DNA from 2 places in the Streptomyces sp. NPDC054849 genome. Region 2 is predicted to be linked to the other one. Evidence: predicted binding sites of a transcription regulator. Region 2 holds the regulator's gene; the other holds the start of a gene.
What was found. The regulator HrcA, encoded in region 2, represses chaperone genes, less so after heat shock. The targets are predictions, from matches to a motif close to TTNGCACTCNGNNNNNCNGAGTGCNAA.
Positions count from the first base shown of each region.

Region 1: groES (co-chaperone GroES) is a predicted target of HrcA. The motif match lies at 2,251-2,277, and genes of this name have one in related genera.

Region 1 is NZ_JBSGZI010000156.1:1,104-12,480, forward strand. It holds gene ACWGIF_RS36480 (FtsW/RodA/SpoVE family cell cycle protein) at 64-1,458, opposite strand; gene groES (co-chaperone GroES) at 2,421-2,729, shown strand; gene groL (chaperonin GroEL) at 2,842-4,473, shown strand; gene ACWGIF_RS36495 (ester cyclase) at 4,545-5,255, opposite strand; gene ACWGIF_RS36500 (SDR family NAD(P)-dependent oxidoreductase) at 5,352-6,125, opposite strand; gene ACWGIF_RS36505 (MOSC domain-containing protein) at 6,157-6,843, opposite strand; gene ACWGIF_RS36510 (LysR family transcriptional regulator) at 6,933-7,832, shown strand; gene ACWGIF_RS36515 (WhiB family transcriptional regulator) at 7,949-8,275, opposite strand; gene ACWGIF_RS36520 (response regulator transcription factor) at 8,665-9,276, shown strand; gene ACWGIF_RS36525 (sigma-70 family RNA polymerase sigma factor) at 9,636-10,265, shown strand; gene guaB (IMP dehydrogenase) at 10,421-11,377, shown strand, end outside.
Region 2 is NZ_JBSGZI010000078.1:315-15,189, reverse strand. It holds gene ACWGIF_RS27475 (PfkB family carbohydrate kinase) at 1-740, opposite strand, end outside; gene ACWGIF_RS27470 (ribonuclease Z) at 906-1,811, opposite strand; gene ACWGIF_RS27465 (histidine triad nucleotide-binding protein) at 1,815-2,174, opposite strand; gene ACWGIF_RS27460 (16S rRNA (uracil(1498)-N(3))-methyltransferase) at 2,328-3,071, opposite strand; gene ACWGIF_RS27455 (nitronate monooxygenase) at 3,068-4,159, opposite strand; gene dnaJ (molecular chaperone DnaJ) at 4,317-5,456, opposite strand; gene hrcA (heat-inducible transcriptional repressor HrcA) at 5,457-6,473, opposite strand; gene ACWGIF_RS27440 (MBL fold metallo-hydrolase) at 6,620-7,345, shown strand; gene ACWGIF_RS27435 (DUF3097 domain-containing protein) at 7,374-8,174, shown strand; gene ACWGIF_RS27430 (ADP-ribosyltransferase) at 8,257-8,895, shown strand; gene hemW (radical SAM family heme chaperone HemW) at 8,935-10,167, opposite strand; gene ACWGIF_RS27420 (AMP-dependent synthetase/ligase) at 10,497-12,389, opposite strand; gene lepA (translation elongation factor 4) at 12,625-14,490, opposite strand; gene rpsT (30S ribosomal protein S20) at 14,748-14,875, shown strand, end outside.

The sequences.
Region 1 (11,377 bases), on a different contig from region 2:
GCCATCGACCCCGCCCAGCAGGCCACCGCCTCGCCCGACACCCACCCCTCGCCCGCGCCGCCCCTACACCCGCACCGCCGGGGTGATCGTCGTTTCCGCCGGGCCGTGGGTGTCCGCCTCGCGTTGGCGTTCCGCGCTGTCGCTGATGCGCAGGAGGAGGGCGATCATGATCCAGTTGGCCAGGAGGGATGAGCCGCCCTTGGCCAGGAAGGGGAGGGCTTTGCCCGTCAGGGGGATCAGACCCGTGACGCCGCCCGCGACCACGAAGACCTGCAGGGCCAGCGCCGCGGCCAGGCCCACCGCGAGCAGTTTGCCGAAGGGGTCGCGGGCGCCGAGCGCCATCCGCAGCCCCCGCTGCACGAGGAGGGCGTAGAGGATCAGTACGGCCATGACCCCCGCGAGGCCGAGCTCCTCGCCCACCGTCGTGAGGATGAAGTCGCTGCGCCCCGCGAACTTGATCAGCTCCGGGTGTCCCATGCCGAGGCCGGTCCCGGAGATGCCGCCCGTGCCGAAGCTGAACAGGGCCTGCGCCGACTGGTCCGAGGTGACGCCCGGGGGTGGGTTCGGCAGGTAGACGGAGAGCGGGTCCAGCCAGGCCGCCACGCGCGCCTTGACGTGCGGCTCCGTCGAGCCGACCACGAAGGCGCCCGCCGAGGCCATGAGCAGGCCGCAGATGATCCAGCTGGTGCGCTCGGTGGCGACGTACAGCATCACCACGAAGACCCCGAAGAAGATCAGCGAGGTGCCGAGGTCGCGTTCGAAGACCAGTACCAGCATCGAGACGATCCACACCGTGATGATGGGTCCGAGCTGGCGCATCGGGGGCAGCCGCATGCCGAGGAACTTCCGGCCCGTCAGTGCCAGCGAGTCGCGGTGGATGACCAGGTAGCCGGCGAAGAAGATCGCGATCATGATCTTCACGAACTCGCCGGGCTGCAGGGAGAAGCCGAAGAGGATGATCCACCGCTTGGCGCCGTAGGTGTCCGCGCCGAAGAAGGCCGGCGCGATCAGCAGCACCAGGGCGACGGCCATCGTGATGTAGATGAACCGCTGCAGCAGCCGGTGGTCGCGCAGCAAGGCCACCACCGCGAGGCAGGCGGCGACGCCGACAACCGTCCACATCAGCTGACCCGGAGCGTTCGCGTCCGAGTTGTACCTCTCGATGTACCCCTGGTCGAGCCGGTGGATCAGGACCAGCCCCAGCCCGGTCAGCAGCATGGCGAGCGGGAAGACCAGCGGATCCGCGTAGGCCGCGAAGCGGCGCACGCCCAAGTGCCCCACCAGGGACAGCAGGGTCATGCTGACGGCGAAGCCGGCGAGGTTGGGCGGCAGCCGGTCGTTCATGGCGAGGCCCGCGGCGGCGTGGCCGAAGACGGCGATGACGACGACGAAGACCAGGAGCAGCGCCTCGGTCCGTCGGCGGGCGCCCGCCGACGTCAGGGGTTTCAGTCCACGCACGGGATGCCGCCACCCTCCTTGGGGGCGGACCGAGTGGACGGCGGGGAGAACGGGGAGGGCGGGGAGGGCGGCGGAGATGCAGCCTTACGCGAAGTCTCACGCCACGCCCCACGCCACGCCCCACGCCACGCCCCACGCCACGCCTCACGTGGCGCCGGAGGTGCGGACGCGGCGCCCGGTGGGTCCGGGGTCGTGGCGGCCTTGGGTCCGATCTGCTCGGTAATGAGGCGCTTTATCTTCATATCATCTACGACGTTGACGTCCTCCCCATGGTTCCTTCCGCAGCCCTCGACGGGAAGGGGCATGAGCTGAACTGTCGCCGGACAGGTTCTCCGCCTGCGTCACGAACTGCCGTAGATCGAACAGGCGAGGCGCCGGCTTCCGGCGTCCCGTCCCACCGCCGCCCCCCGCCGGTGCGGGACGCCGCCGGCCCGGCCGGCGGCGTGTCGAACCGGCCGCCGGCTCGATCTGCGGGATCGTGAACGATCCGTCAGGGGCGGTGAAGATCCTCGGCATGCCGCCACCGGCGCTGCGTCCGGGGACTCCTCCCGGGTGCACCGCTCCGGATGGAAGGCGCCCTCCACCCCCGTCAGCTGGGAAACCGGTCACGGTACGGCGGCCGAAAACATCCGCATGTCGAACGCGAGGCCGACGGTCGCGGGGACGGCGTGGTGTCGGCGCACGCCGGAGTTTGTCCTGGTCATGATCGGGATGGTGCTGATCTCGAAGCGCCGAACGCCCCGGTTTTGGGGGGCTCGGAGTCCGGTCCGCGCAACGCCCGGGGGTCGGGAATTGGCACTCCGCTTGACCGAGTGCTAATCGCCGGAATAGTCTCGCACCTGGCACTCGCCCCTGGTGAGTGCCAACACAGCGACAGGCAGATCCGGCACCCGCGACGACGGATCGACCTGGTCGCCACCTCAGACAGTTAACCCCGGATCTCCGAAGGGGGAGGTCGGATCGTGACGACCGCCAGCTCCAAGGTTGCCATCAAGCCGCTTGAGGACCGCATTGTGGTCCAGCCGCTCGACGCCGAGCAGACCACGGCCTCCGGCCTGGTCATCCCGGACACCGCGAAGGAGAAGCCCCAGGAGGGCGTCGTCCTCGCGGTTGGCCCGGGTCGCTTCGAGGACGGCCAGCGTCTCCCGCTGGACGTCACCGTCGGCGACATCGTGCTCTACAGCAAGTACGGCGGCACCGAAGTGAAGTACAGCGGCGAGGAGTACCTCGTCCTCTCGGCTCGCGACGTGCTCGCGATCGTCGAGAAGTAATTCTCTTCATCAGTACTGCTTTGAGCTGCGCCCCTGGTCACCCCGCTGATTGCCGGGCGGCGAGGGGCGCAGCTCGTTAAACCCGAGTTTTCGAGAGGGCTGAACCGCTGCCATGGCGAAGATCCTGAAGTTCGACGAGGACGCCCGTCGCGCCCTCGAGCGCGGCGTCAACAAGCTTGCCGACACGGTCAAGGTGACGATCGGCCCCAAGGGCCGCAACGTCGTCATCGACAAGAAGTTCGGCGCCCCCACCATCACCAACGACGGTGTCACCATCGCCCGCGAGGTCGAGCTGGACGACCCGTACGAGAACCTGGGCGCGCAGCTCGTGAAGGAGGTGGCGACCAAGACCAACGACATCGCGGGTGACGGCACCACCACCGCCACCGTGCTGGCCCAGGCGCTGGTCCGCGAGGGTCTGCGCAACGTCGCCGCGGGTGCCTCCCCGGCCGCCCTGAAGAAGGGCATCGACGCCGCGGTCAAGGCCGTGTCCGAGGAGCTCCTCGCGACCGCCCGCCCGATCGAGGACAAGTCCGACATCGCCGCCGTGGCTGCGCTCTCCGCGCAGGACCAGCAGGTCGGCGAGCTCATCGCCGAGGCGATGGACAAGGTCGGCAAGGACGGTGTCATCACCGTCGAGGAGTCCAACACCTTCGGCCTGGAGCTGGAGTTCACCGAGGGCATGGCCTTCGACAAGGGCTACCTCTCCCCGTACATGGTCTCCGACCAGGAGCGTATGGAGGCCGTCCTCGACGACCCGTACATCCTGATCAACCAGGGCAAGATCTCCTCGATCCAGGACCTCCTGCCCCTGCTGGAGAAGGTCATCCAGGCCGGCGGCTCCCGCCCGCTGCTGATCATCGCCGAGGACGTCGAGGGCGAGGCGCTCTCCACCCTCGTCGTCAACAAGATCCGCGGCACCTTCAACGCGGTCGCCGTCAAGGCCCCCGGCTTCGGTGACCGTCGCAAGGCGATGCTCCAGGACATGGCCACCCTCACCGGTGCCACCGTCATCGCCGAGGAGGTCGGCCTCAAGCTCGACCAGGCCGGTCTGGACGTACTGGGCTCCGCCCGCCGCGTCACCATCTCCAAGGACGACACGACCATCGTCGACGGTGGCGGCAGCCACGAGGAAGTCGTCGGTCGCGTCAACCAGATCAAGGCCGAGATCGAGTCCACCGACTCGGACTGGGACCGCGAGAAGCTGCAGGAGCGCCTGGCGAAGCTCGCCGGCGGCGTCTGCGTCATCAAGGTCGGCGCCGCCACCGAGGTGGAGCTCAAGGAGAAGAAGCACCGTCTCGAGGACGCCATCTCGGCGACCCGCGCCGCGGTCGAGGAGGGCATCGTCTCCGGCGGTGGCTCCGCGCTCGTCCACGCCGTCAAGGTCCTCGAGGGCAACCTCGGCCTGTCGGGCGACGAGGCCACCGGTGTCGCGGTCGTGCGCCGCGCCGCCGTCGAGCCGCTGCGCTGGATCGCCGAGAACGCCGGTCTCGAGGGGTACGTCATCACCTCGAAGGTCGCCGAGCTCGACAAGGGCCAGGGCTTCAACGCCGCCACCGGCGAGTACGGCGACCTGGTCAAGGCCGGCGTCATCGACCCGGTGAAGGTCACCCGTTCCGCGCTGGAGAACGCCGCTTCCATCGCCTCCCTGCTGCTCACGACCGAGACCCTGGTCGTCGAGAAGCCGGCGGACGACGAGGGCGACGCCGGTCACGGCCACGGCGGTCACGGCCACAGCCACTGATCGCACGCACCACGCCCGGGAAAGGCCCCGTTCCGCAGCTGCGGAACGGGGCCTTTCCCGTGGTTCGGCCCTCAGGATCCGTACGGAGAACCAGATCCGCCCATCTGCCGTTGCAGGACCGCGGGGTTGTAGTGCCACCAGCCCTCGACGATCTCTCCGTCCTGGCACCGGAAGGTCGTGCTCCCGGACATCTCGTACGTCTCCCCGGTGGGTTCGACTCCCATGAACGGGCCCTTGTGGGTTCCGCGCCAGTTCCACACCGTCGTGACCATGTCGCCCTCGGCGAGCTGGGCCATCGGCTCGAAGGTGATGTCGAAGGCGGCGCGCCAGGTCTCCATGTCCGACCGCATGGCGTCGCGTCCGATGACGGTGGGCTCCTCCTTGCTGGCGTCGTGGTCGATGTAGTTCGTCGCGAAGCACTCGTCGAAAACGCTCATGTTGCCGTCCATGGCCGCTTCCCGGAACACCCGCTCGGCGAGCTGCTTGTTGAGGTGCTCGTCGCGGACCACGTCGAGGTTCATGAACTTCGGCATTCCCTCACAGAGGGCCACCATCTCCTGGAACATCCGGTCCGTTTCGGGGAGGTGAGAGTTCTTCATCGCCTCCTCGTAGGAGGCGAATTCCACCATGTCCACGTAGTGGTTCCGAGCCTCGCGGTCCTGGCCGATCATCGTGTGCGTGGCGGTGCGCCTGCCGCTGCTCTGCTCCGCCCAGCGGTCGATGAGCGCGTTCATCTCGTCGAACCGCCTGGTCTCATAATCGATCACTTGTACGAATGTCATCGCGTCGCCTCCCGCGCTGGATAGGACAGGTCCAGTTTAGGGAGATTTCATACAGTTGGCCGCTTGTAGTCGGCCCGTCCGGGCGGCCCTCCGGGGCTATTGCGGGCCGTACTTGCGGCCCGTACGCGAGGACACGCCGCCCAACAGCCCGCGTGGCGTCAGCTTCACCACGCCCATCAGCGCCTTGTACCGCGGGTCCGGGACCGACACCGTCCTGCCCCGTGCCAGGTCGGCCAGAGCCGCGGTCACCAGCTTGTCGGCGTCCAGCCACATCCAGCCGGGGATGTTGTCCGTGCCCATGCCGGCGCGCTGGTGGAACTCCGTCCGGACGAAGCCTGGACACAGGGCCATCAGCCGCACGCCGGACCCCGACAGGTCCCGCGCCGCACCCTGGGTGAACTGCACGACCCAGGCCTTGCTCGCCCCGTACGTGCCGCGGGGTACGAACGCGGCCACCGAGGCCACGTTGATCACGCCGCCGCGGCCGCGCGAGCGCATCGACTCCGTGGCGGCCGAGGTCAGCCGCAGGACCGCCTCGATGTGCACCTTCAGCATGGTCAGCTCGTCGGCCATGGAGACCTCGAGGTAGCGCCCCTTGTTGCCGAAGCCCGCGTTGTTGACCAGCAGGTCGACCGGGTGCGTACGGTCGCCGAGGCGCCGCTCGACCGACGCGATGCCCTCCTCGGTGGCGAGGTCGGCGGCCAGCACCTCGGCCTCGATGCCGTGCAGGTCGTGCAGTTCGGTGGCCTGCTCGCCGAGCCGCTTGGTGTCGCGCGCCACCAGCACCAGGTTGTGCCCCTGGGCGGCGAGCCGCCGGGCGAAGGCGGCGCCGATGCCCGCCGTGGATCCCGTAATCAACGCAGTCGTCATAGGCGCAACCTAGCTTCCCGCGATGACGGCGCTACTTCGCCCCGTCCCCGGTTGCGTACTTCTCCACGTACTGGCGCACCCGCTCGTGGGCCTCCGGCTCCATCGCCGCGCCCGCCGCCAGGGTGCGCGGCAGGAGGGTGCGCTCGGTGGTGAAGGCGCGGAACCAGAGCTGCACCGTCACGTCGTGGTCGGGGCGGTGGACGATCTCGACCGGGTCGCCGGGTGAGACCGAGCCCTCCTCGATCACCCTCAGGTACGCGCCCGGCCGAGCCTCCCGGGTGAACCGCTTGACCCAGCCGCTCTCGCCCAGGACCCCCTGAAAGGTCCGGCACGGTATGCGGGCCGAGGCCACTTCGAGGAGGAGGTCCGCGCCGACCCGCCAGCGGTCGCCGAGCCGTGCGGTGTTCAGGTCGATGCCGGAGGTGGTGAAGTTCTCGCCGAAGATCCCGCCGGGCAGCTCGCGGCCCAGCTCGCGCTCCCACAGGTCCAGGTCCTCGCGGGCGTACGCGTACACGGCCTGGTGGTCGCCGCCGTGGTAACGCCGGTTGCCGATGGCGTCGCCCTCCAGGCCGCTGCCGAGGCCGGTGTCCCTGGGGCCGGGTGCGGAGACCCGGACCGGGCCGGGGACGGGTCGCTTGCCGATGCCGGTCAGCCCGCTGTCGGCGTCGGTGTAGTCGACGGCCGTGGCGCGGCCGACGTTCACGGAGATCAGATGCATGGAGCCCATGGGGGACACGCTAGCCGAGCGAACCCAAAGCGTCACCGGCCATTTCACCTGGCAGTCAAAGCAGGCCTTATGCTCGAAGGGTGATCGAGGCACGTCATCTCCGGGTTCTGCGCGCCGTCGCCGGGACCGGGTCCTTCTCCGCCGCCGCGCGCGAGCTCGGCTGCACCCAGCCCGCCGTCTCCCAGCAGATGAAGGCGCTGGAGCAGTCGGCCGGCACGCCGCTGCTCATCCGCACCGGCCGCGAGATGCGGCTGACGCAGGCGGGCGAGGCGCTGGTCCGGCACGCTGCGGGGATCCTGGCCGGGCTGACCGCGGCCGAGGAGGAGGTCGCGGCCATCGCGGGGCTGCGCGCGGGCCGGGTCCGGCTCGTGTCCTTCCCCAGCGGCAGCTCCACGCTGGTGCCGACCGCGCTCGCGGCGATGCGCGCCGAGCACCCCGGGACCCGCATCTCGCTGGTCGAGGCCGAGCCGCCGCGCTCGGTGGAGATGCTGCGGGAGGGCGACTGCGACCTGGCGCTGGCCTTCCGTTACGGCGGGGCGGCCGGCTCCGCCGCGGAGTGGGAGGACCTCGTGGTGAGGCCGCTGCTGACCGACCGGCTCGTCGGTCTGGTCCCGGAGGGGCACCGGCTGGCGGGGGCGGAGCGCGTGGGCATGGCGGAGCTGGCCGACGAGCCCTGGATCGCGGGCTGCCCGCGCTGCCGCCGCCATCTCGTGGAGGTGTGCGAGGGCGCGGGCTTCACGCCGCGCATCGACTTCGCCACCGACGACTATCCGGCGGTGGTCGGCCTGGTCGGCGCGGGGCTGGGCGTCGCGGTGCTGCCGGAGCTCGCGGTGGAGTCCGTACGGGCCAAGGGCGTCAGCATGGTGGCCGTGGAACCGGCCGTGGAGCGGGAGATCGTCGCGCTGACCCTGCCCGACCTGGCCCGGGTGCCCGCCGTGGCCGCGACCATGGCCGAGCTGGAGCGGGCCGCCGCGCGCTGACCGTACGCACGCGCCAGGGTGCGTACGGCCGAACGCGTGAATTGCGGGCCGGGCGGCGACACGCCCGGGCGGGCAGATGATTCGAAGAAACGTTCCTTCGGACGCTTCGTCGGCTCTCAGTGCGGCGCGATCGGTCCGATCGCACTCGACGCGGGGATCAGACGATGCCGGGCGCGGCCCATCAGTTCCTCGCGCTCGTCCTCGGTGAGGCCGCCCCACACCCCGTAGGGCTCACGGACGGCGAGTGCGTGCGCGGCGCATTCCGCGCGCACCGGGCATCTCATGCAGACCTCTTTAGCCGAGGCCTCGCGCGCGCTCCTGGCCGCGCCCCGCTCGCCTTCCGGGTGGAAGAAGAGGGAGCTGTCGACCCCGCGGCAGGCAGCGAGCAGCTGCCAGTCCCAGAGGTCGGCGTTAGGTCCGGGGAGGCGGGAGAAATCTGCCATGGGTAGTCCTCTTGGTGCCGGTACTGAGGCGGATACGGTCCATGTCTCCAAGGGTCTCCACACCTACTGTCGGAGTAGATGTAAATATGACTCATTGGGAATCTAGCCTCAGACACGTGCCAAACGGAAGGAAAGCCGCCAAATAGGGCATAGCTCCAGATGGAGGACAGGTGGCTTGTGGCGCCGACGCCGTGTTCGCTTCCTCACGTAGAGTGCCGAAGGTGTCCGTCCGACCCGTAACTCTTTCGAGTGACCATCGTTGAGAGTGCGAAGGCGGTTGAACCAATAAGTTCTCGGACAGGTGTCCGGGGGCATCGACCGCACAGGTGACGATACGTACCAGCCTGGAGGCTCAAGGTGACGCGCATCAGCAGCTGCGGAGGGCGGTCATGACATCCGTCCTCGTCTGCGACGACTCCCCGCTTGCCCGAGAGGCGCTCCGTCGCGCGGTTGCCACCGTGCCCGGCGTCGAGCGTGTGACGACGGCTGCCAACGGCGAGGAAGTCCTCCGCCGCTGGGGTGCCGACCGCTCCGACCTGATTCTGATGGATGTACGGATGCCCGGGCTCGGCGGTGTGGAGACGGTCCGCCGGCTGCTCTCGGCCGACCCCGGTGCCCGCATCATCATGCTGACGGTCGCCGAAGACCTGGACGGCGTGGCCCTCGCGGTCGCCGCCGGCGCCCGGGGCTATCTGCACAAGGACGCCTCGCGCGCCGAACTGCGGGCCACGGTCACCCAGGCCCTCGCCGACCCGACCTGGCGACTGGCCCCGCGCCGGCTCCGCTCGGCGGAGATGGGCGCCGCGCCCACGCTCACCGCGCGCGAGATCCAGGTGCTGGAGGGCATGAGCCACGGCCGGTCCAATGCGGAGATCGGGCGCGAGCTCTTCCTCTCCGAGGACACGGTCAAGACGCACGCCCGCAGGCTGTTCAAGAAGCTCGGCGCCTCCGACCGGGCGCACGCCGTGGCCCTCGGCTTCCGCTGGGGTCTGGTCCGCTGACCTCCGGGTCGTGGCCGGGCCCGGCCCGGCCCGCCGCAGACCGCTGATCATCGAGAGCGGTCCCGTCCGCCACCGGCGGACGGGGCGGCGCGCCGCCCTCGTCACCTTCTCGTCGTCGGGTCAGCCCTGTCCCGCCGTACCCGGTGCGCACCCGGGGGTTGGCGGGGCACAATCCGGGGGACGTCTCGCTTCGTGCGCGATGCCGCATCCTTGAGGGTGTGGAGTCTCTCGGGGACTATTCGGCCGAGCGGGAGGGGAGGGCGCAGATGATGAGTTCCGGCGCACCCGCTCATAACGCTTCGATGCACAACAAGGGCCGCGGTGCCGCGGATGCTCCGGCGTCAAGGCACCATGGATTGATGCGCGACGACGAGGCCCTGGGGTCACCCGCGGCCACAGGCCCCACCGGCGCCGCCAAAGGCGGCAGTGCCGGGGGTGTCAGCGCGCTCGTACGCCGGGCGGTGGAGGGCGACGAACAGGCCACGCACGACCTGCTCGCCTTCGTGCACCCCCTCGCGATCCGCTACTGCCGCACCCGGCTGTCGCGACTTCCGGGTGACGCTCGACACTTCGTGGAGGATCTGGCGCAGGAGGTCTGCGTCGCCGTCCTGATGGCGCTGCCGCGCTACCGGGACACCGGGCGCCCCTTCGAGGCCTTCGTCTTCGCCATCGCGGCGCACAAGGTCGCCGACCTGCAGCGGGCCGCCATGAGGCACCCGGGCAGCACGGCGGTCCCGTCCGACGAGATGCCGGAGCGGCCCGACGACTCGCTGGGCCCCGAGGAGCGGGCGCTGCTCAGCAGCGACGCCGCCTGGGCCAAGAAGCTGCTGGCCAATCTTCCGGAGAACCAGCGCGAGCTCCTCGTCCTGCGGGTGGCCGTCGGGCTGACCGCGGAGGAGACCGGGCAGATGCTCGGCATGTCCCCCGGAGCGGTGCGCGTCGCGCAGCACCGGGCGCTCAGCCGGCTGCGGGCGCTCGCCGAGCAGTAAGGCCGCCGGATCTGCGGCAGCCGCAGGGGTCTGCACCGTCGTCGCAGTCGTAGGAAACGACGAAACTTCTGCTTGACCTTGGTCGTGGAATGAGACGCGTCGGGATCCCGTTAGCATGGACATCCGCGCTGAGCAAGACCATTTGGGAAGGTGTCATGACCGCCGACGGAGTGCCCGACAAATTCGCCACGCTCGGACTGACCTACGACGACGTGCTGCTGCTGCCGGGCGCGTCGGACATGTCGCCTGATGCGATCGACACCTCCTCCCTGATCTCGCGGAACGTCCGCGTGAACGTTCCCCTGCTGTCCGCCGCCATGGACAAGGTCACCGAGGCCCGCATGGCCATCGCCATGGCCCGTCAGGGCGGCGTGGGCGTGCTGCACCGCAACCTCTCCATCGCCGACCAGGCCAACCAGGTCGACCTGGTCAAGCGCTCCGAGTCCGGCATGGTCACCGACCCGATCACGGTGCACCCGGACGCGACGCTGGGCGAGGCCGACCAGCTCTGCGCGAAGTTCCGCATCTCCGGTGTCCCGGTCACCGACGCCGCCGGCAAGCTCCTCGGCATCGTCACCAACCGCGACATGGCCTTCGAGTCGGACCGCAGCCGCCAGGTGCGCGAGGTCATGACGCCGATGCCGCTGGTCACCGGCAAGGTCGGCATCTCCGGCGTGGACGCCATGGAGCTGCTGCGCCGCCACAAGATCGAGAAGCTTCCGCTGGTCGACGACGCGGGCATCCTCAAGGGCCTCATCACGGTCAAGGACTTCGTCAAGGCCGAGCAGTACCCGAACGCCGCCAAGGACAAGGGCGGCCGGCTCCTCGTCGGCGCGGCCGTCGGCGTCGCCGGTGACGCGTACGAGCGCGCCCAGGCCCTGATCGAGGCGGGTGCCGACTTCATCGTCGTCGACACCGCCCACGGCCACTCCCGCCTGGTCGGCGACATGGTCGCCAAGATCAAGTCGAACTCCACCGTCGACGTCATCGGCGGCAACGTCGCCACCCGCGACGGCGCCCAGGCGCTGATCGACGCCGGCTGCGACGGCATCAAGGTCGGCGTCGGACCCGGCTCCATCTGCACCACCCGCGTCGTCGCCGGCATCGGCGTC
Region 2 (14,875 bases):
TACGAGCCCTCCGCGCCCATCGTGACCACCGCGATCGGCACCCTCTCCGCCAGCGCCCTGGCCGCCGCCCTCGGACAGTCCGTCCGGGTGTACCGCATGGCCTCGCCCGCGTTCGGCAGGAAGGCCTCGCAGTGCTCCAGGTCGGCCAGGGCGCCCAGGTCCCACCGCCCGCTCTCGTCCCACCCCACGTCCGCGAAGATCTGCGAGCCGCGCCGGGCGGCCTCGCCGATCCACTGCTCGCCGCGGCCGGACCCCAGCGCGGCCACGGCCGCACGGGCCCTCGGCGGGCACTGCGGGAAGGGGCCGGGGCCCGCCGGCGGAGGGGCCTCGTGGCCGTGCGAGACCATGGTGCGCTCGCCCTCGTAGGCCATGGAGACCGTGACGGGGCTGTGCCAGCCGGGGATGGTCCGCGACATGGACAGATCGATGCCCTCGCCCTGTTCCAGGGCGTCCCAGCAGTACTCGCCGTAGTGGTCGTCCCCGAAGGCGGCGGCCAGCGAGGTGCGCAGGCCGAGCCGGGCCAGGGCGGTCGCCATGTTGGCGACGCCGCCGGGGCTGGAGCCCATGCCGCGCGCCCAGGACTCCGTGCCGCGCACCGGAGCCGAGTCGAGGCCGGTGAAGATGATGTCGAGGAAGACCGTTCCGGTCAGGAAGACGTCGCAGCCCGGTTCCTCGGGGTCGCGCACGGGACCGAGCGGGTCCACCGCTGCCGCGCGGCTGTCGAAGTCCCTACTGGTCACGGTGTACTCCCCGGTGTTCTCGAAGCGCCGTTTCACTGGAAAGCTGCCAGTTCTGCCCGCCGGGGCGAGAACCAAAACCCAGTGTGGCGCAGATCACCCACCCGTCCGGTCGCGCCGCGGTCGAGGCGCGACCGGACGGGGCCGGTCCCCGGCACCGCGCCCGGCTCAGCCCCGTTTGGGCAACGGCACCCGCACCAGGTCCGCGGCCACCGTCAGCTCCCCCTCGAAGCCCGCCGCACGCGCCTGGAGCTCGAACGCCGACGGGTCCGTGTAGCGCTGCGAGAAGTGCGTCAGCACGAGGTGGCGTACGCCCGCGTCCCGCGCCACCCGCGCCGCCTGGCCGGCGGTGAGGTGTCCGTGGTCGGTGGCCAGCCGTTCGTCCTCGTCGAGGAAGGTCGACTCGATCACCAGCATGTCGCAGCCCTCGGCGAGCGCGTCCACGCCCGGGCAGAGCCGGGTGTCCATGACGAACGCGAACCGCTGGCCGGGCCTGTGCTCGCTGACCTCGTCCAGGGTGACGCCGCCGAGCCGCCCCTCGCGCTGGATGCGGCCGACGTCGGGCCCCTTGATCCCGTGGCGTGCGAGCAGCTCCGGGACCATGCGGCGCCCGTCGGGCTCGGTGATCCGGTAGCCGAAGGATTCCACCGGGTGCGAGAGGCGCCGGGCCTCCAGGACGTACGAGGCCCCGCTCGCCAGCGGCCCGTCCTCGGTCACCGGTTCCTCGCGGAGCGGGACGGTCTCACGGTAGGCCGTGGCGTAGCGCAGCCGGTCGAAGAACTCCTGCCCCGAGGCCGGGTAGTGCGCGGTGACGGGGTGGGGGACCTGGTCGAGGTTGATCCGCTGGATCACCCCGGCGAGGCCGAGGCTGTGGTCACCGTGGAAGTGGGTGATGCAGATCCGGTTGATGTCGTGCGCGGCCACCCCGGCACGCAGCATCTGGCGCTGGGTGCCCTCGCCCGGGTCGAAGAGGATGCCCTCGCCGTCCCAGCGCAGCAGATAGCCGTTGTGGTTGCGGTGGCGGGTGGGTACCTGGCTGGCGGTACCCAGCACCACGAATTCTCGTATGGACACGTGCTATCCGGGGGGCCACTGGAGGCCGCGGCCGCCGAGGACGTGCGCGTGGGCGTGCCAGACGGTCTGGCCGGCGCCGGAGCCGGTGTTGAAGACGATCCGGTAGCCGTACTCGACGATCTTCTCGTCGGCGGCGACCTGCGCGGCCTCACGCAGTATGTCGGCGGCGACGGTCGGCTCGGCGGCGGCGAGGGAGGCCGCGTCGGGGTAGTGCACCTTGGGAATGACGAGCACGTGCGTGGGCGCCTGCGGGTTGATGTCCCGGAAGGCGACGGTGGTCTCGGTCTCCCGGACCACGGTCGCGGGGATGTGCCCCTCGACGATCTTGCAGAACAGGCAGTCGGCCTGCGGTTCCCCGGCCATAGCTGAGCCTCCCGTGACGTTGATCGGTCCGGGCATCGTATCCAGCCCGGCGCCGCCCCGGGGGGCGGCCGATCAACGGCGGCGGGTCAACGGGCGGCGGGTCGACGGCGGCCGGCACGGCCGGTCACGGCGGCCGATCACGGCGGCCGGCCGTCAAGCCCAGCGTCCGGTGCGGGCCAGGAGGACCGCCGTGGCCGCGGTACCCGCCGTGGAGGTGCGCAGGACGGACCGGCCCAGGCGGTAGGGCCGGGCCCCCGCCTCGGCGAAGACCGCCAGCTCCTCCGGGGATACGCCCCCCTCCGGGCCGACCACCAGCACGACGGAACCCGAGGCGGGCAGCTCGGCCGTGGCCAGCGCCCCGGAGGGGGTGTCGCGGTCCTCGTGGAGGACCATCGCCAGGTCGGCGCCGGCCAGCAGCGCCGCGACCTGCTTGGTGGACATGGCCTCGGCCACCTCCGGGAAGCGGACCCGGCGGGACTGCTTGCCCGCCTCCCGGGCCGTGGCCCGCCACTTGGCCAGCGACTTGGCCCCGCGGTCGCCGCGCCACTGCGTGATGCAGCGCGAGGCCTGCCAGGGCACGATGGCGTCCACGCCGGTCTCGGTCATGGTCTCGACGGCCAGCTCGCCGCGGTCACCCTTGGGGAGGGCCTGGACGACCGTGATGCGGACGGGCGGCTCAGGCTCCCGCCCCGCCGAGGACACCGCCACCACGAGCCGGTCCTTGCCCTCCGCCGCCTTGACGACCGCCTCCGCCCAGCCGCCCCGGCCGTCCGTCAGGACCACCGCCTCGCCCGGGTTCAGCCTCTTCACGGACACCGCGTGCCGGCCCTCCGGGCCGTCCAGGACGAACTCCGCTCCCGCGGGGACCTCTTCGACCACGAACACCGGGGCCGTCATGACGCACTCCTCATCTGCATTGCCTTCAACGTGCTCTGCGCCTCGGCCAGTTCGGCCGCCAGCACCTCCACCAGCTCCCCCGCCGGCAGCGCCCGGGCGAGACGGTGCCCCTGCCCCGCCCACAGGGCCATGCCCTGCGGGTCGCCGGCCGCGGCGGCCGCCTTGCGCAGTCCCGAGGTCAGGTGGTGGACCTGCGGGTAGGCGGCCGGGGCGTACGGTCCGTGCTCCCGCATGAAGCGGTTCACCAGCCCGCGTGCCGGCCGGCCGGAGAAGGCCCGGGTCAGCTCCGTCCGGACGAACAGCGGGTCCGTCAGCGCCTTCTTGTGCACCGGGTGCGCACCCGACTCCGGGCACGCCAGGAAGGCCGTCCCGAGCTGCGCCGCCTCCGCGCCCGCCGCCAGCAGCGCCGCGATCTGCGAGCCCCGCATGAGACCGCCCGCCGCGATGATCGGGAGCGCCACGGCCTCCCGTACCTGGGCCACCAGCGCGAGGAGCCCCACCGCCGCCGTGCCGTCGGCCTGGGGGTCGTCCCGATGGGTGCCCTGGTGGCCGCCGGCCTCGACGCCCTGGACGCAGACGGAGTCTGCGCCCGCCTGCTGGGCGGTCCGGGCCTCCTCGACGGAGGTCACCGTGACAACGGTGTACGTACCCGCCTTGCGCAGGGCCGCGAGGGCCGCGGAGGAGGGACAGCCGAACGTGAACGAGACGACCGGCACCGGGTCTTCCAGGAGGATGGCGAGCTTGGCGTCGTAGCCGTCGTCGCTGGTGCCGATGATGTCCTCCTCGGCGAGCGAGATCTCGTACCAGCTGGCCTCACCGGCGAGCTGCCCGCGGTACGCCTCCACGGCGGCCGGGTCGACGTAGCCGGTCTGCGGCATGAAGAGGTTGACCCCGAAGCGGCGACGGGTGAGCGCGCGCACCTGCTTGATCTCCTGGTACATCCCGTCGGCGGTCTTGTAGCCGCCGGCCAGGAAGCCCAGTCCGCCCGCCTCGCACACGGCCGCGGCGAGCGGCGGACAGGAGGCGCCGTCCGCCATGGGAGCCTGCACGATCGGGTACGGGGAGAGACCGTTCGGTGCGGAGGACATGGACTGCATCGTGCCACGTCCCAAGCGGGGGGCCGAATCATGGCATTCGCCTGGCATAGTCCGCTTCCCGGCCGGCCTGCGACCGCCGCCCGGCCCCATGCGACGAGCCCGGCCGGGGAATCCCCTGGCCGGGCTCGTGGCGGTGGTCGCCGTTCGGTCAGCGACCGTTGAACGCGTCCTTCAGGCGGCTGAACAGCCCCTGCTGACCCGGCGCGAACTGGCCCATCGGCCGCTCCTCGCCGCGCAGCTTCGCAAGCTGGCGCAGCAGGTCCTCCTGCTGGGCGTCCAGCTTGCCCGGGGTGGTGACCTCGACGTGCACGATCAGGTCGCCGCGCCCGCCACCGCGCAGGTGGGTGACGCCGCGCCCGTGCAGCGGGATCGCCTGGCCGGAGCCGGTGCCGGGCCGGATGTCGATCTCCTCCAGGCCGTCCAGCGTCTCCAGCGGGCACTTGGTGCCCAGGGCGGCCGCCGTCATCGGGATGGTCACCGTGCAGTGCAGGTCGTCCCCGCGCCGCTGGAAGGTCGGGTGCGCCAGCTCGTGGATCTCCACGTACAGGTCGCCGGCGGGGCCGCCGCCGGGGCCGACCTCGCCCTCGCCCGCGAGCTGGATCCGGGTGCCGTTCTCGACACCGGCGGGGATCTTGACCGTGAGGCTGCGGCGGGAGCGGACCCGGCCGTCGCCCGCGCACTCGGGGCACGGGGTCGGGACGACGGTGCCGAAGCCCTGGCACTGCGGGCAGGGGCGCGAAGTCATGACCTGGCCCAGGAAGGACCGGGTGACCTGCGAGACCTCACCGCGGCCGCGGCACATGTCACACGTCTGCGCCGAGGTGCCGGGAGCGGCGCCTTCGCCGGAGCAGGTGGTGCAGACGACGGCCGTGTCGACCTGGATGTCCTTGGTGGTCCCGAAGGCCGCCTCGTCCAGCTCCAGGTCCAGGCGGATCATGGCGTCCTGGCCGCGGCGGGTCCGCGAGCGCGGGCCGCGCTGCGAGGCCTGGCCGAAGAAGGCGTCCATGATGTCGGAGAAGTTGCCGAATCCGCCCGCGCCGAATCCGCCCGCGCCGCCGCCACCGCCCGAGGAGGAGAGCGGGTCGCCCCCGAGGTCGTAGACCTGCTTCTTCTGCGGGTCCGAGAGCACCTCGTAGGCCGCGTTGATCTCCTTGAAGCGCTCCTGCGTCTTCGGGTCCGGATTCACATCCGGGTGGAGTTCACGCGCGAGGCGACGGAAGGCCTTCTTGATCTCGTCCTGCGATGCGTCGCGGCGCACGCCGAGAACGGCGTAGTAGTCCGTGGCCACTTACGACTCCGCCAGGATCTGTCCGACGTAACGTGCCACTGCGCGTACCGCTCCCATCGTTCCGGGGTAATCCATGCGGGTCGGTCCGACCACGCCGAGCTTGGCGACGGTTTCGCCGCCCGAACCGTAACCGACCGAGACGACGGACGTGGAGTTCAGTCCCTCGTAGGCATTCTCATGCCCGATCCGTACGGCCATTCCCGACTCATTGGCCTCGCCCAGCAGCTTGAGGAGCACGACCTGCTCCTCCAGCGCTTCGAGCACCGGCCTGATCGTCAGGGGAAAATCGTGTCCGAAGCGGGTGAGATTGGCGGTACCGCCGATCATCAGCCGTTCTTCGGCTTCCTCGACCAGGGTTTCGAGGAGCGTCGAGAGCACCGTGGAGACGGTGCCGCGGTCCTCGGCCTCGAAGGATTCGGGCAGGTCCTGGACGAGCGGGGGGACATCGGTGAAGCGACGGCCGACGACCCGGCTGTTGAGCCGGGCCCGCAGGTCGGCGAGCGAGGTCTCGCCGAAGGGGCCCGGGCAGTCGATGAGCCGCTGCTCGACGCGTCCGGTGTCCGTGATCAGTACGAGCATCAGGCGCGCGGGGGCGAGCGAGAGCAGCTCCACGTGCCGGACGGTCGACCGGGTCAGGCTCGGGTACTGGACGACCGCGACCTGCCGGGTGAGCTGTGCGAGCAGGCGCACCGTACGGCCGACGACGTCGTCGAGGTCGACGGCGCCGTCGAGGAAGTTCTGGATGGCCCGGCGCTCGGGCGACGACAGCGGCTTGACCCCCGCCAGCTTGTCGACGAAGAGGCGGTAGCCCTTGTCGGTGGGGATCCGGCCGGCGCTGGTGTGGGGCTGGGCGATGTAGCCCTCCTCCTCCAGCACGGCCATGTCGTTGCGCACGGTGGCGGGCGAGACTCCGAGGCGGTGCCGCTCGGTGAGCGCCTTGGAGCCGACCGGCTCCTCCGTGCCGACGTAGTCCTGGACGATGGCGCGCAGCACTTCGAGTCTGCGTTCGCTGAGCATCGCGCACACCTCCAGCTGTGGTCCGTTGCCGTGTTCTGCCGTGTTCGTTGGCACTCTGGTCGTTCGAGTGCCAGACATCCCCCGCTCAGTGTACGGCCGGGTAGTAAGACCCTGGCAAGGGAGGCCCGCCAGGGTAGCGTCGCGGCATGGACGTGCGATGGGAAGAGGCGGGCTGGGAACGGCTGACCGGACGGGCCGGACGGCGGCGTCTTCCGGTGTGGGACTGCACGGTGGGACTGGTGGTCGGGGACGATTCGGTCCTCCTGATCGACCCCGGCTCGTGTGTGCGGGAGGGTGCGCGGGTACGGGCCGAGGCGGAGCGGCTGACGGGCCGGAGCGTGACCCATATCGCATTCACGCACGGCCATTTCGATCACGTCCTGGGCGGGGCGGCCTTCCCCGGGACCGAGGTGTTCGGTGCGGTCGGGCTGGACGCGCTGCTCGCCTCGGGCCGTGAGGAGCTGCGCCGGGACGCGGTGCGGCACGGACTGGCCGAGGCGGAGGCGGCCGAAGCGGTGGACCTGCTGGTGCTCCCCGGGCATGCGGTGTCGGGCGAGTGGACGCTGGAACTGGGCGGGGTGCAGGTGCTGCTGGCCAATGTGGGGCCCGGGCACACCGGCCACGACCTGGCCGTCTTCGTGCCGGGCGAGCGCGAGGTGGTGTTCTGCGGGGATCTGGTCGAGGAGTCGGGCGAGCCCTCGGCGGGCCCGGACGCGGTGCCCCGGCAGTGGCCCGCCGCCCTGGACCGGATGCTGGCGCTGGGCGGGGACGACGCACTGTACGTGCCAGGTCACGGAGCGGTGGTGCGGGCGGACTACGTCCGTGCGCAACGCGCCACACTGGCGGCTCTTTTCGGCGTGTCGGAGGCGTGACCCGCCCGGCTCTCCTACTGTCGGCCGGATGCGCGAGTACTCCCCCGACCTGACCCCGCAGTGGAAGCGACCCAAGGCCGTGCCGGAGGTGGCGGCGGAACCCGATCTGGTGGTCGAGGTGGCGGGTACGGACTTCTGCGGCGCGGTGGTGGCCTGCGAGGCGGGCACGGTGACCCTGGAGGACCGCTTCGGAAGGCGCCGGGTGTTCCCGATGGAGCCCCGGGGGTTCCTGCTGGAGGGCGCGGTGGTCACCCTGGTCCGCCCCGCCCGGGGGCCGTCGGCACCCGCCCGTACGGCGTCCGGGTCGATCGCCGTCCCGGGCGCCCGGGCGCGGGTGGCCCGGGCGGGCCGGATCTACGTCGAGGGCCGGCACGACGCGGAGCTGGTGGAGCGGGTCTGGGGCGACGACCTGCGGATCGAGGGCGTGGTGGTGGAGTACCTGGAGGGCATCGACGACCTCCCGGCCGTCGTGGCGGAGTTCTCCCCGGCCCCCGACGCTCGCCTGGGGATCCTGGTGGACCACCTGGTGCCGGGCTCGAAGGAGTCCCGTATCGCGGCGTCGGTGACCTCTCCGGACGTCCTGATCGCGGGCCACCCGTACGTGGACGTCTGGCAGGCCGTGAAGCCGTCCGCACTGGGCATCGCCGCATGGCCGGTGGTCCCCCGCGGCCAGGACTGGAAGACGGGCGTCTGCCGGGCCCTGGGCTGGCCGGAGAACACGGGCGCCGCCTGGCGGCACATCCTGTCCCGGGTGACCTCGTACAAGGACCTGGAGCCGACCCTGCTGGGCCGCGTCGAGGAGCTGATCGACTTCGTGACGGCCCCGTAGCGGCGTCATCCGTGCCGCGGACACGCTCACCTTCGGGTGACGGTGCGTAACCGGCCGGGCGGAGGACGCAAGGGTGGTCTTCATGATCACCTTTGCCCTGCGGCAGCGGGTCGTGCTCGTCGCGACCGTGCTCGCCGCCGCCCTTCTGCCGTCCGCGTCGGCGTCGGCCTCCGCGCCCGCCGCGCCGCACGCCGCCCACGCCGCTCACGCCGCTCCTGCGAACTCCTGCCCGCGCGTGGACGACCGCCTCTTCGCCGCCGCGGACCCGCGGGCGGACGTGGCCCGCATCACTCCGACGCCGGCCTGGCGCACCAACTGCAAGCAGCTCTACCGCGCGGACAGCCGCCCGCCGTCGGTCGTCTTCGCCGAGGGCTTCCAACCCAGGGCCACGGTCGACGGACAGTACGACATCGAGCAGTACGTCCTGGTCAACCAGCCGTCCCCGTACGTCTCGACGACCTACGACCACGACCTCTACAAGACGTGGTGGAAGAGCGGCTGGAACTACTACATCGACGCCCCGGGCGGCGTGGACGTCAACCAGACCATCGGTGACACCCACAAGTGGGCCTCGCAGGTCGAGGTCGCCTTCCCCGGCGGCATCGAGCGCTCCTTCATCGTCGCGGTCTGCCCGGTCGACAAGGCGACCAAGACCGAGATCATGAACGAGTGCCAGGACAACCCGTACTACCGGCCCTGGCGGGAGAACTTCCCGGGCTGACCCCCACCCGGCTCCGCACCCCCGCGCGGTGGTTCCGTGTCAGTCCACCAGGTCACGGACCACCGCGTCGGCCAGCAGCCGCCCCTTCAGGGTCAGCACGGCCCGCCCGGCGCCGTACGGCGCGGCCTCCAGGAGGCCGTCCTCCAGGGCCCTGCGGGAGGCGGCGAGCCCGGCCGGCGCGAGCAGCGACAGCGGGACGCCGTCGACCAGCCGAAGCTCCAGCAGGATGCGCTCCACCCGCCGGTCCTCCTGCGACAGGAGCTCCCGCCCGGCACCGGGCGAGCGACCCTGCGCGAGCGCGGCGGCGTACGCGCCGGGGTGCTTCACGTTCCACCAGCGCACCCCGCCCACGTGCGAGTGCGCGCCCGGGCCCGCGCCCCACCAGTCGGCGCCGCGCCAGTACAGCTCGTTGTGCAGGCAGCGCCCGGCCTCCGAGGTGGCCCAGTTCGAGACCTCGTACCAGGAGTAGCCGGCCTGCGCCATCACCGAGTCCGCGATCAGGTACCGGTCGGCGTGGACGTCGTCGTCCGTCATCGGGACCTCGCCCCGGCGGATCCGCCGCGCCAGCTGCGTGCCCTCCTCGACGATCAGCGCGTAGGCGCTGATGTGGTCAGGCCCGGCCCCCAGCGCCGCCGAGAGCGACGCCCGCCAGTCCTCGTCCGACTCCCCCGGGGTGCCGTAGATCAGGTCCAGGTTGACGTGGTCGAAGCCCGCCGCCCGCGCCTCCGCGACGCACGCCTCCGGGCGTCCGGGCGTGTGGGTGCGGTCGAGCACCTTCAGGACGTGCTGCTTCGCGCTCTGCATGCCGAAGGAGATCCGGTTGAAGCCGCCGGCGCGCAGCTCGGCCAGGTACTGCGGGCCGACCGACTCCGGATTGGCCTCCGTCGTGATCTCGGCGTCCTCGGCCAGGCCGAATTCGTCCCGGATCGCCGCGAGCATCCGCACGAGGTCCGCGGCGGGCAGCAGGGTCGGCGTGCCGCCGCCCACGAACACCGTGCGTACGGCCCTCGGGTCGTCGCCGAGCACCTTCCGGGCGAGGCGGACCTCGTCGATCAGGGTGTCGGCGTAGTTCTCCCGGGAGGCGAGCACACCGCCGGTGCCCCGCAGCTCGGTGGCCGTGTAGGTGTTGAAGTCGCAGTACCCGCAGCGCGTGGCGCAGTACGGGACGTGCAGGTAGAACCCGAGTGGCCGCTCCCCCGCCCCCTCCAGGGCATGCGACGGCAGCGAGCCGTCTTCGGGCATGGGTTCACCGTCGGGCAGTGCGGAAGGCATACCCCCATCATCCCGCACGATTCCCACCCCGCGGACGCCGATCGCACCGCCACCGTCCGAGACGCGGGGTCCGGGCCGCAGCCTCGGGAGACGGGCCCGCACTTCCAGTCCTGCCGGCATTTGAGGCACGGGGTCCGGGGGCGGAGCCCCGGGAGACGGGCCCGCACCCACAGCCCCGCCGGCGTTCGAGGCGCGGGGTCCGGGGCGGAGCCCCGGGAAGCGGCCCGCAGGGGAGTCCGGCCCGGCAGCCCACACCCCAAGCCCCGCCGGGGAGGGGCGGGGTGTGCGGGGCGGTCAGCCGCCCCGCCCCGCCGAGCCCGCGGCATGCGCTACGCCTCGCGCGACCCCTCGTACATCTCCTCGATCAGGTGCTTGAACTCACGCTCGACCACCGGCCGCTTCAGCTTCAGGCTCGGCGTCAGGTCGCCGTGCTCGACGTCCAGGTCGCGGGGCAGCAGCCGGAACTTCTTGACCGTCTGCCAGCGCTGGAGGCCCTCGTTCAGCGTCTGGACGTACGTCTCGATCAGGCGGGTGGTCTCCGGCGCCGCCAGGACCTCCCCGTACGTCTTCCCCTCCAGCCCGTTGTCGGCCGCCCAGCCGAGGATCGACGGCTCGTCGAGGGCGATCAGGGCCGAGCAGAAGTTACGGTCGGCGCCGTGCACGACGATGGTCGACACGTACGGGCAGATCGCCTTGAACTGCCCCTCGATCTCCGCCGGGGCGACGTACTTTCCGCCCGAGGTCTTGATCAGGTCCTTCTTGCGGTCGGTGATGCGCAGGTAGCCGTCGGCCGAGAGCTCGCCGATGTCGCCCGTGTGCAGCCAGCCGTCGGACTCCAGGACCTCGGCGGTCTTCTCCGGCTGCCCGTGGTAGCCCTGCATGATGCCGGGACCGCGCAGCAGGACCTCGCCGTCGTCCGCGATGCGCACCTCGGTGCCGGGGAGCGGCTTGCCGACCGTGCCGGTGCGGTAGGCCTCGCCCGGGTTGACGAAGGAGGCCGCGCTGGACTCGGTCAGGCCGTAGCCCTCCAGGATGTGGATGCCCGCGCCGGAGAAGAAGTAGCCGATGTCGGGGGCCAGGGCGGAGGCGCCGGAGACGGCGGCCCGCAGGTTCCCGCCGAAGGCGTCGCGGAGCTTGGAGAAGACGAGCGCGTCGGCGATCTTGTGCTTGGTGGTGAGGCCGAAGGGGGCACTCGCGCGGCCGGTGCGCCTGAAGTTGTCCTGCGTGACCTTGGCGTACTCGCGGGCGACGCCGACCGACCACTGGAAGATCTTGTACTTGGCACCGCCGGCGACGCGGGCCTTGGCGGCCACGCCGTTGTAGACCTTCTCGAAAATGCGCGGAACGGCGGCCATGTACGTCGGCTGCACGATCGGCAGGTTCTCGATGATCTTGTCGATCCGGCCGTCGACCGCGGTCACGTGTCCCGCCTCGATCTGCCCGGACGTCAGCACCTTGCCGAAGACGTGGGCCAGCGGCAGCCACAGGTACTGGACGTCCTCCTTGCCGATCAGACCGGTGGCGACCATGGCCTTCGCCAGGTACGACCAGTTGTCGTGCAGCAGCCGGACACCCTTGGGGCGGCCGGTCGTACCGGAGGTGTAGATGAGGGTGGCGAGCTGGTCGGAGGTGATCGCCGCGATCCGCTCCTTCACCGCCTCGGGGTGCTTGGCGAGGTACTCCTTGCCGAGCGCCTCCAGATCGGCGAGCGAGAGCACCCAGCCCTCGGGGTCGCCCTCGGCGGCGACCGCGTCGGCGGCCTCCAGGACCACGACGTGGGCGAGCTTCGGCAGGTCCGCGCGACGCTCGCGCGCCTTCGCCAGCTGCTTCGCGTCCTCGGCGATGAGCACCCGGCTCTCGGAGTCCGCGAGGATGAACGCCGACTCGTCGGCGTTGGTGCTGGGGTAGACGGTGGTGACCGCGCCGCCGGCGCACATCACGCCGAGGTCGGAGAGGATCCACTCGACCCGGGTGTTGGAGGCGAGCGCGACGCGGTCCTCGGTCTGGAGGCCGAGGCTGATCAGCCCGCCGGCGATGGCGAAGACGCGCTCGGCCGCCTGGCCCCAGCTGAGCGACTTCCAGTCGTCGGCGGCGTCCTGGCCGCCGGACGAGGGCACCGGGAACCGGTAGGCCTCGTCGTTCGGCGTCGCTGCGACGCGCTCAAGGAAGAGCACCGCCACGCTGGGCGGGCGGTTCTCGAGATAGGTCTGTGTGTCGCTCACGACATCCTCCGGACCGAACCACGCGTCTGCGCGTGGGCGTGGGGCGCATGGGGGCGCTTGGGACTGGCGGGTTTACAGCCGTTGACTCTTTAAACTGGCGAGTAACCGTCGAGCAGTGATCAGACTAGAGGCCCTCCGGCGTGCGCGTAAGAGCTCGCAAGCGGCCGGTTCATAACGAAACAGGCCCCCGCGCGTGTGCGCGGGGGCCTGTTCGCGTCGGGTGACGGCGGGGCTGCTACTTCTTCTTGCCGCCGGACTCGTCACTGGAGAGGACGGCGATGAAGGCCTCCTGCGGGACCTCCACGGACCCGACCATCTTCATCCGCTTCTTGCCTTCCTTCTGCTTCTCCAGCAGCTTCCGCTTACGGGAGATGTCACCGCCGTAGCACTTCGCGAGGACGTCCTTGCGGATGGCGCGGATGGTCTCGCGGGCGATGACGCGGGAGCCGACGGCCGCCTGGATCGGGATCTCGAAGGCCTGCCGCGGGATGAGCTCGCGCAGCTTGGCTACGAGGCGCACGCCGTAGGCGTAGGCGGCGTCCTTGTGCGTGACGGCCGAGAAGGCGTCGACCTTGTCGCCGTGCAGCAGGATGTCGACCTTGACCAGGCTGCCGGCCTGCTCGCCCGTGGGCTCGTAGTCCAGGGAGGCGTAACCGCGCGTCTTGGACTTCAGCTGGTCGAAGAAGTCGAAGACGATCTCCGCGAGCGGGAGGGTGTAGCGGATCTCGACGCGGTCCTCGGAGAGGTAGTCCATCCCGAGGAGGGTGCCGCGACGCTGCTGACACAGCTCCATGATCGCGCCGATGAACTCGGAGGGCGCGAGCAGGGTGGCCCGGACGACCGGCTCGAACACGTCCGAGATCTTGCCCTCGGGGAACTCGCTCGGGTTGGTGACGGAGACTTCCTTGCCGTCCTCCATGACGACCCGGTAGACCACGTTCGGCGCGGTGGCGATCAGGTCGAGGCCGAACTCGCGCTCCAGGCGCTCGCGGACCACGTCCAGGTGGAGCAGGCCGAGGAAGCCGACGCGGAAGCCGAAGCCGAGCGCCGCCGAGGTCTCCGGCTCGTACACGAGCGCGGCGTCGTTGAGCTGGAGCTTGTCGAGGGCCTCACGCAGGTCCGGGTAGTCCGAGCCGTCGAGCGGGTACAGACCCGAGAAGACCATCGGACGCGGGTCCTTGTAGCCGCCGAGGGCCTCGGTCGCGCCGTTGTGCAGGCTGGTGATGGTGTCACCGACCTTGGACTGACGGACGTCCTTCACGCCGGTGATGATGTAGCCCACCTCGCCGACGCCGATGCCGTCGGCCGGGGTCATCTCCGGGGAGGAGACGCCGATCTCCAGCAGCTCGTGGGTGGCGCCGGTGGACATCATCCGGATGCGCTCGCGCTTGTTGAGCTGGCCGTCGACGACACGGACGTAGGTCACGACACCGCGGTACGAGTCGTAGACCGAGTCGAAGATCATGGCGCGGGCCGGGGCGTCCTTGGGGCCGACCGGGGCCGGGACCGTGGCGACGATCTTGTCGAGCAGCGCGTCCACGCCGAGACCGGTCTTCGCCGAGACGCGCAGGACGTCCTCGGGCTGGCAGCCGACCAGGTTCGCGAGCTCCTCGGCGAACTTCTCCGGCTGGGCGGCCGGCAGGTCGATCTTGTTCAGGACCGGGACGATCGCGAGGTCCTTCTCCATCGCCAGGTACAGGTTGGCGAGGGTCTGCGCCTCGATGCCCTGGGCGGCGTCCACGAGCAGGACCGTGCCCTCGCACGCGGCGAGGGAGCGGGAGACCTCGTAGGTGAAGTCGACGTGCCCGGGGGTGTCGATCATGTTGAGGACGTGGGTGGTGCCCTGGTCCTCGCCCGTGGTGGGCGCCCAGGGCAGCCGGACCGCCTGGGACTTGATCGTGATGCCGCGCTCACGCTCGATGTCCATGCGGTCGAGGTACTGGGCGCGCATCTGCCGCTGGTCGACCACACCGGTGAGCTGAAGCATCCGGTCGGCAAGGGTCGACTTGCCGTGGTCGATGTGCGCGATGATGCAGAAGTTGCGGATCAGCGCCGGGTCGGTACGGCTCGGCTCGGGCACGTGGCTGGGGATCGCGGGCACGCAGTGTCCTGATTCTCGGGTCGCAGTCGGAAGCGTTTGCGGAGCGTCGGTGGGAGCGAAAGTCCGGCTCCCGTCGCTCTCGGCGGCGCGCAGTCGGATCTATACGCAGACTCCCATGGTCCCATGAACGGGGCAGTGCGCTCGGTTTGGGCCGCCAGGAGCGTGCCTGGTAGCCTGGGCAGCTGTGTCTCGTATGCCCTCTCAGCTGTCGAGGCACGATCCGAAGAACAAAACTCTGAACCTGAAAAGGCTCTTTCGTGGCGAACATCAAGTCCCAGATCAAGCGGAACAAGACGAACGAGAAGGCGCGCCTGCGCAACAAGGCCGTCAAGTCCTCGCTCAAGACCGCGATCCGCAAGGCCCGCGAGGCCGTCGTCGCCGGTGA